Regions from separate parts of the Sporosarcina sp. FSL K6-6792 genome, predicted to be linked through region 1. Evidence: predicted binding sites of a transcription regulator. Region 1 holds the regulator's gene; each other region holds the start of a gene.
What was found. Region 1 encodes CtsR, which represses protease genes until heat stress. Its sites were predicted from a motif close to ATGGTCAATAAAGGTCAAACA; they were not measured.
Positions count from the first base shown of each region.

Region 2: the regulator CtsR is predicted to act here: its motif matches at 1,957-1,977, upstream of MKZ26_RS21970 (ATP-dependent Clp protease ATP-binding subunit).
Region 3: the regulator CtsR is predicted to act here: its motif matches at 1,588-1,608, upstream of clpP (ATP-dependent Clp endopeptidase proteolytic subunit ClpP).

Region 1 covers NZ_JBBOSA010000001.1:2,756,590-2,759,875, forward strand. The annotation lists gene MKZ26_RS13545 (protein arginine kinase) at 1-661, opposite strand, end outside; gene MKZ26_RS13550 (UvrB/UvrC motif-containing protein) at 651-1,205, opposite strand; gene MKZ26_RS13555 (CtsR family transcriptional regulator) at 1,238-1,708, opposite strand; gene MKZ26_RS13560 (hypothetical protein) at 2,642-3,286, opposite strand, start outside.
Region 2 covers NZ_JBBOSA010000001.1:4,588,142-4,591,427, forward strand. The annotation lists gene MKZ26_RS21960 (MalY/PatB family protein) at 40-1,218, shown strand; gene MKZ26_RS21965 (DUF3219 family protein) at 1,447-1,743, opposite strand; gene MKZ26_RS21970 (ATP-dependent Clp protease ATP-binding subunit) at 2,052-3,286, shown strand, end outside.
Region 3 covers NZ_JBBOSA010000001.1:2,088,805-2,092,090, reverse strand. The annotation lists gene whiA (DNA-binding protein WhiA) at 1-661, shown strand, start outside; gene MKZ26_RS10100 (HPr family phosphocarrier protein) at 698-955, shown strand; tRNA gene MKZ26_RS10095 (tRNA-Arg) at 1,430-1,501, opposite strand; gene clpP (ATP-dependent Clp endopeptidase proteolytic subunit ClpP) at 1,692-2,312, shown strand; gene MKZ26_RS10085 (LemA family protein) at 2,491-3,069, shown strand; gene MKZ26_RS10080 (TPM domain-containing protein) at 3,066-3,286, shown strand, end outside.

The sequences.
Region 1 (3,286 bases):
CTTGATAGACATTGCCAGGTGCTTCACTTCCTTCGCCATAACTCCCTCGGACGATGATTCCAAGCCGTGAGATAGCAGGGATAATACGATCAATCTGCTTCGTCATTGTAAGTGCCGGTAAATGCATCATCACAGATGCGCGCATACCGGTTCCCGTATTCGATGGACAGCTTGTCAAATAACCAAAGTCTTCATCAAAAGCATACGGCAGTTCTTTTTCAAGGTAATCGTCAACCTGATCAGCCTGTTTATAGGAATCCTCAAGCTGTAACCCAGGATAGATGCATTGAATGCGGATATGGTCTTCCTCATTCACCATGACACTTATGGTCTCGTCTTCTGATAGAAGAACTGCGCCATGCCTGTCAGGAATTGCGAGTTGCGGACTGATCAGATGTTTTTCAACAAGTACTTGGCGTTCCAATGCAGGAAGATCAGACATCTTAGTATAGGAATAGCCACTTTGCATGGTATCAAGTAAAACACCCGTAACCGCTCTGTCTACCGCCATCGCTTCTTCTTCAGTGAACGCGATAGGAAAACGATAGCCCGTCAAGTTGCGCGCGAGTCGAATTCGCGTCGACATAACGATGTCTGAGTGCTCTCCGTAAGCAGTCATCCAAGGGGTTACCGCGTTACGCATGAATTTTTCAATCGACATCGTTTTCTTCACCTCCAAGGGAAAGGTGTTGCTTTAGTGTATTCGCTTCATCACGCAAAGCTGCCGCTTCTTCAAAATGCTCAGCTTCTACAGCCTCTTTCATCTTCACTCGGATCTCTTCAATTTTCTTTTTAACTGCATATATTTCATTAAATGAAACCGGAACTTTCCCGGTATGAGTTGAATGCCCATTGTGAAGCTTGCCAAAAACTTGCGGTAAGCTGCCACGAAATGTGTCATAACAGTCGGCACAGCCAAACTTTCCAATATCGAGGAACTTCGGAAACGTCAAACCACATGAGGGACATTCGGGTCCTTCAAACGACTCTCCCCGCGTTTGCGGTTGTGCCTGGAAAGGATCAGAACCGCTAAACCAGTGAGATAGGAACTGCTGAATGGACAACGGCTCTTGATTGGGGTCGAAATGGAATGTTTGTGATTGAAATGCGCATTTCTCACATAAATGGCGTTCCAGCGATCCGACTACACTTTCTTGCGTAATCGTAATGGACGCAGTTCGTTCTTTACAATTTTCACATATCATCGAAAGCCACCTCATATCAGTTGGATTGGTGATTAGTTACGCTGTTCGTAAATAAGCGTCAAGAGCATTGCTTGTAAAATGCGTGCACGCATGATATCGCGGTCTGGAAGTGGCTGATGGATAGTTCTTCTATCAACCGCAGCAAGAATGAGCTTTGATTCGCGCTCCGTTATGACTTCTTCTTCAATTAGTCTGTAAACGACATCTAAAGCCATCGTATAAGAGGCTCCCGATTGGATACCGCCTAAAATATGTTCTATCAATTCTTTACGGGAATTCGCCTGAACGCGGAAAATACGTATGTAGCCACCGCCTCCACGCTTCGATTCAACCGCATAACCACGCTCCGCCGTGAAGCGGGTCTTAATAACGTAATTGATTTGAGACGGGACACACTGGAACTTTTCAGCGACTTCATTGCGCTTAATTTCGATGGTTCCACACTGTCCCTCTTCGATTATTGCTTTCAAATATCCTTCAATAATGTCGGAAATGTTTCTCATACCCTCACCTCTTTCATACGGGGGATAAGCCGTTGACTTTGACTATCTTTGACTTGATTGTACATGATATTCCGCATGTTCCGCAATCGATACGCACCAGACTTAACAAGTATCGGCATGTGACAATACGTTTTAACCGTACGAAAAAACAAAAGCGGAAGCGCCTGTTCAGAAGCATAGGAGTTCGGACGTGGAATAGCTCCTTTTGCAGGTTATCCACTGTACGAGACTTTATAGTTTTCTATATATGTTGAACAGAGGAATACGATGTATACGCTTTACAAGGGCTTTTTGGAGGCCGCTGAAAAGTCTAATACTTGGACTCCTATCAATACCGCTTCGACGCTTTGTGGATGCCTCCCGCGATAAGCCAAGGCACTGAAAAAGTACAATTTCCTTCAATACCGTTGATTTCCGTTCCGAGCGGACGCTTTCCGCGGGCACGGCTTCAGCCTCCTCGTCACTGCGTTCCTGCGGGGTCTTCAGCTCGCGCTGTTCCCGCCGGAGTCGCCGCTCTTCACTACAATCAACTAGTTCTTACTATCAAAAAAGAACTTTTTCAGTGGCTTATCGCTCCGGCTACCACGAAGACGCGCCTTCGCTGGATGGTCAATGTGAGAAAGAGCATTTCATTATCTGTGATGAAATCTGCAAGTTGGAGTACGTCTTTCTTGACTATAAGTAGTATCAACTAGTAATCACATTATAGTCTCGGCATATACATCTCAAAACCACATTTCTCTCGATAATAAACACCCTAGTGCAGGCGCAGCAACGGGGTCGCCAAAGCGCCAAGCGTTCTACAATCCACACCCCCAATTAATACTCTCTCCTTATTGAGCGCCACAGTAGATTCAATGGGATTCTTTAATTCAACATATATAGCAACTAAAAATGGAGTGCAAGGCGAATTCGCCTTGCACTCCATTTCCGTTATTCCACGCTAACATTCGTCAACTCTTTCACAGGCAAGAATAGTTCACCCGTCTCTAAATATGTCACAACAAGCTTATCGCCCTCTTGAATATAGATTGAGAGTGGCACAGCTTCCGAAGAGACGATGAAGTTGCGTCCATCATCCGCTAAAAACGAAACAAGTGTAAAATCACCGACGCGCTCTTTGAATACACGTACGACCGTTACAGCCGCTTTCGCCTCTTCCGCACTCGAGCTACCATCTACACTGCTACCTCCGCGCTGAAGAGCTGTCTTATACAATTTCAATGCTTCGTTCGGCGTATTGCCGTAAACCGATATTTCCGGATTCGCTGCTGATACAATGAAGTAATTTTGCAGGAATCCATTTGAATCGAGCACCGGCGTTAACCAACTCGCTTCTCCGTAGAAGTTATACAAGACCGGCATTTCGCCGGACCATTTCTTTTCAATGAATTTCTTCTCGATAATCTGCAGTGCCCCTTGCGAATCCATATAGGACTCTTCCAGATTACCTGAATAATACGTTGCTTTTCCTGTCTTACCATCCGTCAACGCATAGCCAAGCATCGAGTCGACACCTTCTTTTGGACTTGTAAAGTCTGTGAAGTAATACATATGACCATTCTCGTCAAAAATCGG
Region 2 (3,286 bases), 1.8 Mb from region 1:
GCATTTGAATTCAAATGAGTAGAAAAAGGGGCGGTTTTTATGAAATACGACTTTGACAAAGTAGTTGAGCGTTCGAACACTGCATCTGTGAAATGGGATGCAACAGAGGAATTGTTCGGTGAAAAAGAGTTGCTTCCGCTTTGGGTTGCGGATATGGATTTTAAAGTTCCAGATGAAGTAGTCAAAGCAATCCAGTCCCAAGCAGAACACGGTATTTTTGGATATACGACGAGGAAGCCAAGCTACTATGAAGCTATAATCGATTGGATGAAAGACCACCATAATTGGGTAATAGAAAAAGAGTGGATTTGTCATAGTCCAGGGGTCGTTACCGCTTTAAATTTAATTGTCCAAGCTTTTAGTGAGCCAGGTGACAAAATCATTGTTCAACCGCCCGTATATTATCCATTCATGAAAGCGATTCAAAATCATGATCGGCAGGTCGTATATAATCCACTTCTGTTCAATGAAGGTAGATTTGAGATGGACTTTGAAGATCTGATTTCAAAAATAGATTCTTCGGTTAAAATGATTCTCCTTTGTAATCCACAAAATCCTGGTGGCCGTGTTTGGACGGAATCAGAACTTAAACGGCTCGGTGACATCTGTCTGGAACGTGGAGTCCTTGTTGTATCCGATGAAATTCATCAAGATCTTGTATTCAAACCTGGAAAACACATTCCATTTTCGGCTATTTCAGAACAGTTTGCTGACAATAGCATCATTTGTACGGCACCAAGTAAAACATTCAATCTTGCTGGTTTACAAACATCGAATATCATAATTTCCAATAAAGCGCTACGAGAGAAGTTTGTAATGGAAGGCGATAAATACGCTGTTACTATGTCGAACTCATTTGGTGCACTTGCCACAGAGGCCGCGTATAATCACGGTGGACAATGGCTGGAGGAAGTTCTTGACTATGTTGAAGGAAATTTGCACTTCATTACGAAGTATTTCAAATCCAATTTACCCGTATTAAAAGTATTACCACTAGAAGCGACTTATCTGGCTTGGATTGATTGTCGGGAATTGGGACTCACGCCCGAAGAGTTGGAAAAATTGTTCCTCTCTAAAGCAAAAGTCGCTTTGAATCAAGGGTATGTCTTTGGCCCTGGAGGCGAAGGATTTGTCCGTATGAACCTTGCTTGCTCTCGCTCAACAGTAGAGAAAGCAGCTCAACAAATGAAAGAAGCGATCATTCAATTGCTGTTATAAATCCTGACTAAAATAAATATCAGGTACCTATGCATGGAACAATTCTGATAATCCACTATAATTACATGATTATTAGGCATGGGCTAGGTATTTTTTTCAATATCTAGTGTCATTTAAATTCTTATGTAATTGTATGAATTGTTCGTTGTTATTTGTTGCATAGGTACCGATTTTTATTTAAAGAGAACGGGAACTGAACAAATATGCTTAATCTCGTTAAACTCCATTCTACTCCTCTTCTTTATGACTCACTTCTAACAAAGTCAATTTAAACTTTCCGATTTGATCTTTTACGTACAAATTTGTAATGGAAGTAGAATAATTATGAATCGTACCTCTAAAAAGTAAGTCTTGCTCAGGAATATTCACGTCAAAAGTTCCATTGTAAAGTAAAGTTGTAATGTCATGGTAATCATCACTTGTTACGTTAAATTCAACTGAAACTTTATATAATCCATTTACTTTTTCGTCTTCATAACTACATAAATCAATTACTTTGTCATTTAAAATAATTGTACTGGTCAAGAGGATCACTCCTATTTCAAATTCTAGGTATTGACTTGAAATGTCAATGATACACTAGACATTATTGTTTTGTAAGCACGCATACTTTCGGTATACACAATTTAGACTTGTTGCGGTTGCCCAGCTTCATCCGATACTAATCCCAAATGTTGAAACTCTGTTTGGGCATGAGGATTCATTGGGGAAATCAAAGACATTCAAGCAAGTTTCTTGAAAGTCAAAAAAGGTCAGTGTACAATAAATTCATAGATCAAATATAGTCAAAGCCAAGCGGGATAGATAAATGAAGATAAAGGGAGGAAACGAATATGCAGTGTCAACATTGTGGTAAAAACGAAGCGACGATGAGTTTAAGATTTCAAGTGAATCAGCAAGGTATGCACATCAATATGTGTCTTACGTGCTTTCAAGAAATCCAAGGTCAATTACAGGCAGGCAAGATGCCGTCATTTAGTGACAATGCGAATCACTTTTTCAAAGCAAACGGTGGCCAACAGGCAAAAACTCAAACAAAGCAAACAGAAGAAGGTCACGGCAACGGTTTGTTAGACCAACTTGGTAAAAATATATCAGACGAAGCAAGAAAAGGACTGATAGACCCGGTCATCGGACGTGATCAAGAAGTGAGACGTGTCATCGAAACGCTAAATAGAAGAAATAAAAACAACCCAGTGCTAATAGGTGAGCCTGGAGTTGGTAAAACAGCAATCGCCGAGGGGCTCGCAGTAAAAATCCTCGAAGGCGATGTACCGATGAAACTACTGAATAAAGAAGTGTACTTATTAGACGTTGCTTCACTTGTTACCAATACGGGCATTCGTGGTCAGTTTGAAGAGCGGATGAAACAACTAATTGAAGAACTTCAAGCACGAACAGATGTAATTTTATTCATCGATGAAATTCACTTGCTCGTTGGTGCAGGTTCAACAGAAGGATCGCAAATGGATGCCGGCAATATTTTGAAGCCAGCCTTAGCACGGGGGGGCTTGCAACTCATTGGGGCAACGACATTGAAAGAATATCGTCAAATCGAAAAAGATGCTGCACTTGAACGTCGGTTCCAACCGATTATCGTCAAGGAACCATCTGCAGAAGATACGATTAAAATCTTAAACGGGTTAAAAGGACGTTACGAAATTTTCCATGAAGTACGCTATACAGATGAAGCGGTGCAAGCTTTTGTTACCTTATCACAACGCTATATTCAAGATCGTTTTTTACCGGACAAAGCGATTGACTTGATGGATGAAGTCGGGTCACGTTTAAACCTTACACATGTCACCACTAATTCAGATTTAGATTCAATTGGTATGCGTCTCGGCGAAATCATTCAAGAAAAAGAACAAGCAGCAGAAGTGGAAGACTATGAAAAAGCGGCAAATTTACGTTTTGAGGAAATTCAATTACGTAAACAATTGGAAGAAGCGAAACAGAGTGGGGAAGCGGAAAAAATAGAAGTTTCTGTTGCAGATATTGAGTTAATTGTCGAAGAGAAAACAGGAATTCCTGTGACAAAACTACAAGCAGCAGAACAAGTGAAAAT
Region 3 (3,286 bases), 670 kb from region 1:
TTTGGAAGAACTACTAATCCTGACGGGAACATTTCAATTTAAAAATGAGATTTCAAAGGAATTGGTTAAAAAGAGATGCTGTCAACGCGCTTATCTGCGGGGGGCTTTTCTGGCAGGGGGTTCCGTGAATAACCCGGAAACATCTTCTTATCACCTTGAAATCTTTTCGATATATAAAGAACATAGTGAAGACTTAGTCGATCTGATGAACAAATACCATTTGAATGCGAAGTCGATTGAACGGAAAAAAGGGTATATTGCTTATTTGAAAGAAGCTGAAAAAATATCGGATTTCCTTAGCATCGTCGGCGCGCATGTGAGCTTAATGAAGTTTGAAGATGTACGAATTATACGCGATATGCGGAATAGTGTGAACAGGCTTGTGAATTGTGAAACCGCGAATATGAATAAAACAATTGGTGCAGCACAGCGCCAAGTTGAAAATATAAAGTTTATTGAAAGTACGATTGGACTTGCTGAATTACCAGATAGATTACAAGAAATCGCAAGGCTTCGGGTCGACAATCAGGATATTACGTTGAAGGAACTTGGAGAACTGGTTTCGGGTGGAATGGTAAGTAAATCAGGTGTGAACCATCGCTTAAGAAAAATTGAAGAAATTGCGGAAAATCTTCGCAATGGGGGAATCGGTAGTCGGTAAATCCACTGTCGAACCAAGAGAGGAGCTGGCGCTGTCATGGCAGAACGAATAGTTGAAGTGAAGTTGAAATCAGGATTGCAAGCAAGGCAAGCAGCACTATTTGTCCAAGAGGCAAATAGGTTTTTGTCAGACGTATTTTTGAAAAAAGAAGAACGCCAAGTAAATGCTAAAAGTATAATGGGGATCATGAGCCTAGCCATCGCGCGCGGCACGACTGTTACGTTGATTGCAGAAGGAATTGACGAAGAACAGGCTCTAGAATCACTCGCAGTTCTTGTTGAAAATGGAAATTAAATAAAACAATCACCGTTAGCGCTGTCAAACGACAAGTGGTAACGGTTTTTTTATGGAGACTGGATGTGAATTCATGACAATAACGGTTAGTCATGTCAATAGGGTGTGAAGTCATGGCGATAGGGTGTGAAGTCATGGGGATGTGGCCCGAACTCATGGCGAGGAGATAAATAGTCATGGCAATAACGGTTAGTCATGGCAATAGGATGTGAAGTCATGGAGATGTGGCCCGAAGTCATGGCGAGGAGATAAATAGTCATGGCAGGAGCGGTTAGTCATGGCAATAGGGTGTGAATTCATGGAGATGTGGCCCGAAGTCATGGCAATAGGGTGTGAATTCATGGGGATGCGCCCCGAAGTCATGGAAAGTCCGTAAACTATCGCAGCACCCTCCCCAAAAATACGACAAAAAAATATTCATCTGCTTGTTAAAAGCAGACGAATATTTTACAGTATAAACCTTATACTGGGATATGCCCTCGGCGAGAATCGAACTCACATCTTAAGCTTCGGAGGCTCACGTGCTATCCGTTGCACCACGAGGGCGTTACAAATCGGCTATCTTTTGCAGCAGACTAGATTCATTATACTGGTGTAGCTCAATGAATGCAATGCTTATTTTGAAAGCGTTATATTTGACCTTCGTTGACCATACTATGTATGATAAAGTTACAGTTGAAACGAAGTTATGTTTCAATAGGTAGACAACACTATCCAGCTTGAAGGAGGAAATAGAATGAATCTAATACCTACAGTAATTGAACAGACTAGCCGCGGTGAGCGTGCTTACGACATCTATTCACGTCTATTGAAAGACCGTATCATCATGCTTGGAAGTGGAATCGATGACAACGTTGCGAACTCTATCGTTGCTCAACTCCTATTTTTAGAAGCAGAAGATCCGGATAAAGATATTTCCATCTACATTAATAGCCCCGGGGGAAGCGTCACTGCTGGTATGGCGATTTTTGACACAATGCAATTCATCAAACCTGACATCCAAACAATTTGTATGGGGATGGCTGCATCTATGGGATCGTTCCTACTAGCGGCGGGTACTAAAGGGAAACGTTATGCGCTTCCTAACGCAGAAGTAATGATTCACCAACCATTAGGTGGAGCACAAGGGCAAGCAACAGAAATTGAAATTGCTGCAAAACATATCCTTTTCACTCGTGAAAAACTAAACTTGATTCTTGCTGAGCGTACTGGCCAATCGGTTGAAGTAATTGCGAGAGATACGGACCGCGACAACTTTATGACAGCTGAACGTGCGAAAGAGTATGGTTTAATTGACCATATTATTACACGCAGTGACATGAAAGACGGAGCTAAAACTAAACCTGAATCTAAATAAGTTCTACAAAAGTCGGCTTTCCATTATGGGAAGCCTTTTTTTGTGGCTATAAATAAACGTTGCCGTAGAATAAATGAAACCTTTTCAATCGTCATACTGTATATACTACTGTAGAAAAAGTTTCGGTACGGTGTGCGATAGGGTAAATGAAAGTAACTAACTCGTGAGGAGTGTTAACATGAAAAAAGTTTTAGGACCAATTGCGGTAATCGTAATTATACTTGCAGTTTTGGCTATGATACTGGTTCCAAGTTATAACAAATTCGTTAATTTAGAAGAAGATGTGGACCAGGCGTATGCACAAGTTGAAAATCAACTACAACGGAGGCTCGATCTGATACCGAACTTGGTAAGCACGGTTAAAGGTTTCGCGAGCCATGAAAAAGAGATTATCAGTGACATTGCAGATTCCCGTGCAAGACTTGCCGGAGCAAATGGGCCCGTAGAACAAGCGGATGCAAACGCTGACTTATCGGGTGCGCTTAGTCGTCTCCTTGTCGTCGTCGAGAATTATCCTGATTTAAAAGCAAATGAAAATTTCACTAAGTTGATGGATGAACTGGCTGGAACTGAAAACCGTCTGGGCGTTGCGCGTAAGGATTATAACGACGTAGTCGCCAATTACAATAGGCAAGTAAAAAGATTCCCTGGAAAAATCGTTGCATCCATTTTCGGATATGATGAAAAGGAATACTTTAAAGCCGATGCAGCTGCAAATGAAGTACCGAATGTCGATTTTGGAGATGACAAGGAATGATTAGAAAAGCTGTCCGCATACTGGTGACGGCATGTCTGATTGTTTTTACATCGTTAAACTCAGCAGTGTTTTCGGCTGATGCTGCTGTTCCAGTCGTTCAAGATTCTGCGAATGTGTTGTCCGCTGAACAGAAAGCGGAACTTGAGCAATATGGGATTCAATTAAATAATGCTACGACAGCGGAACTTGCGGTATTGATCCTCCCGAGCATAGGCGA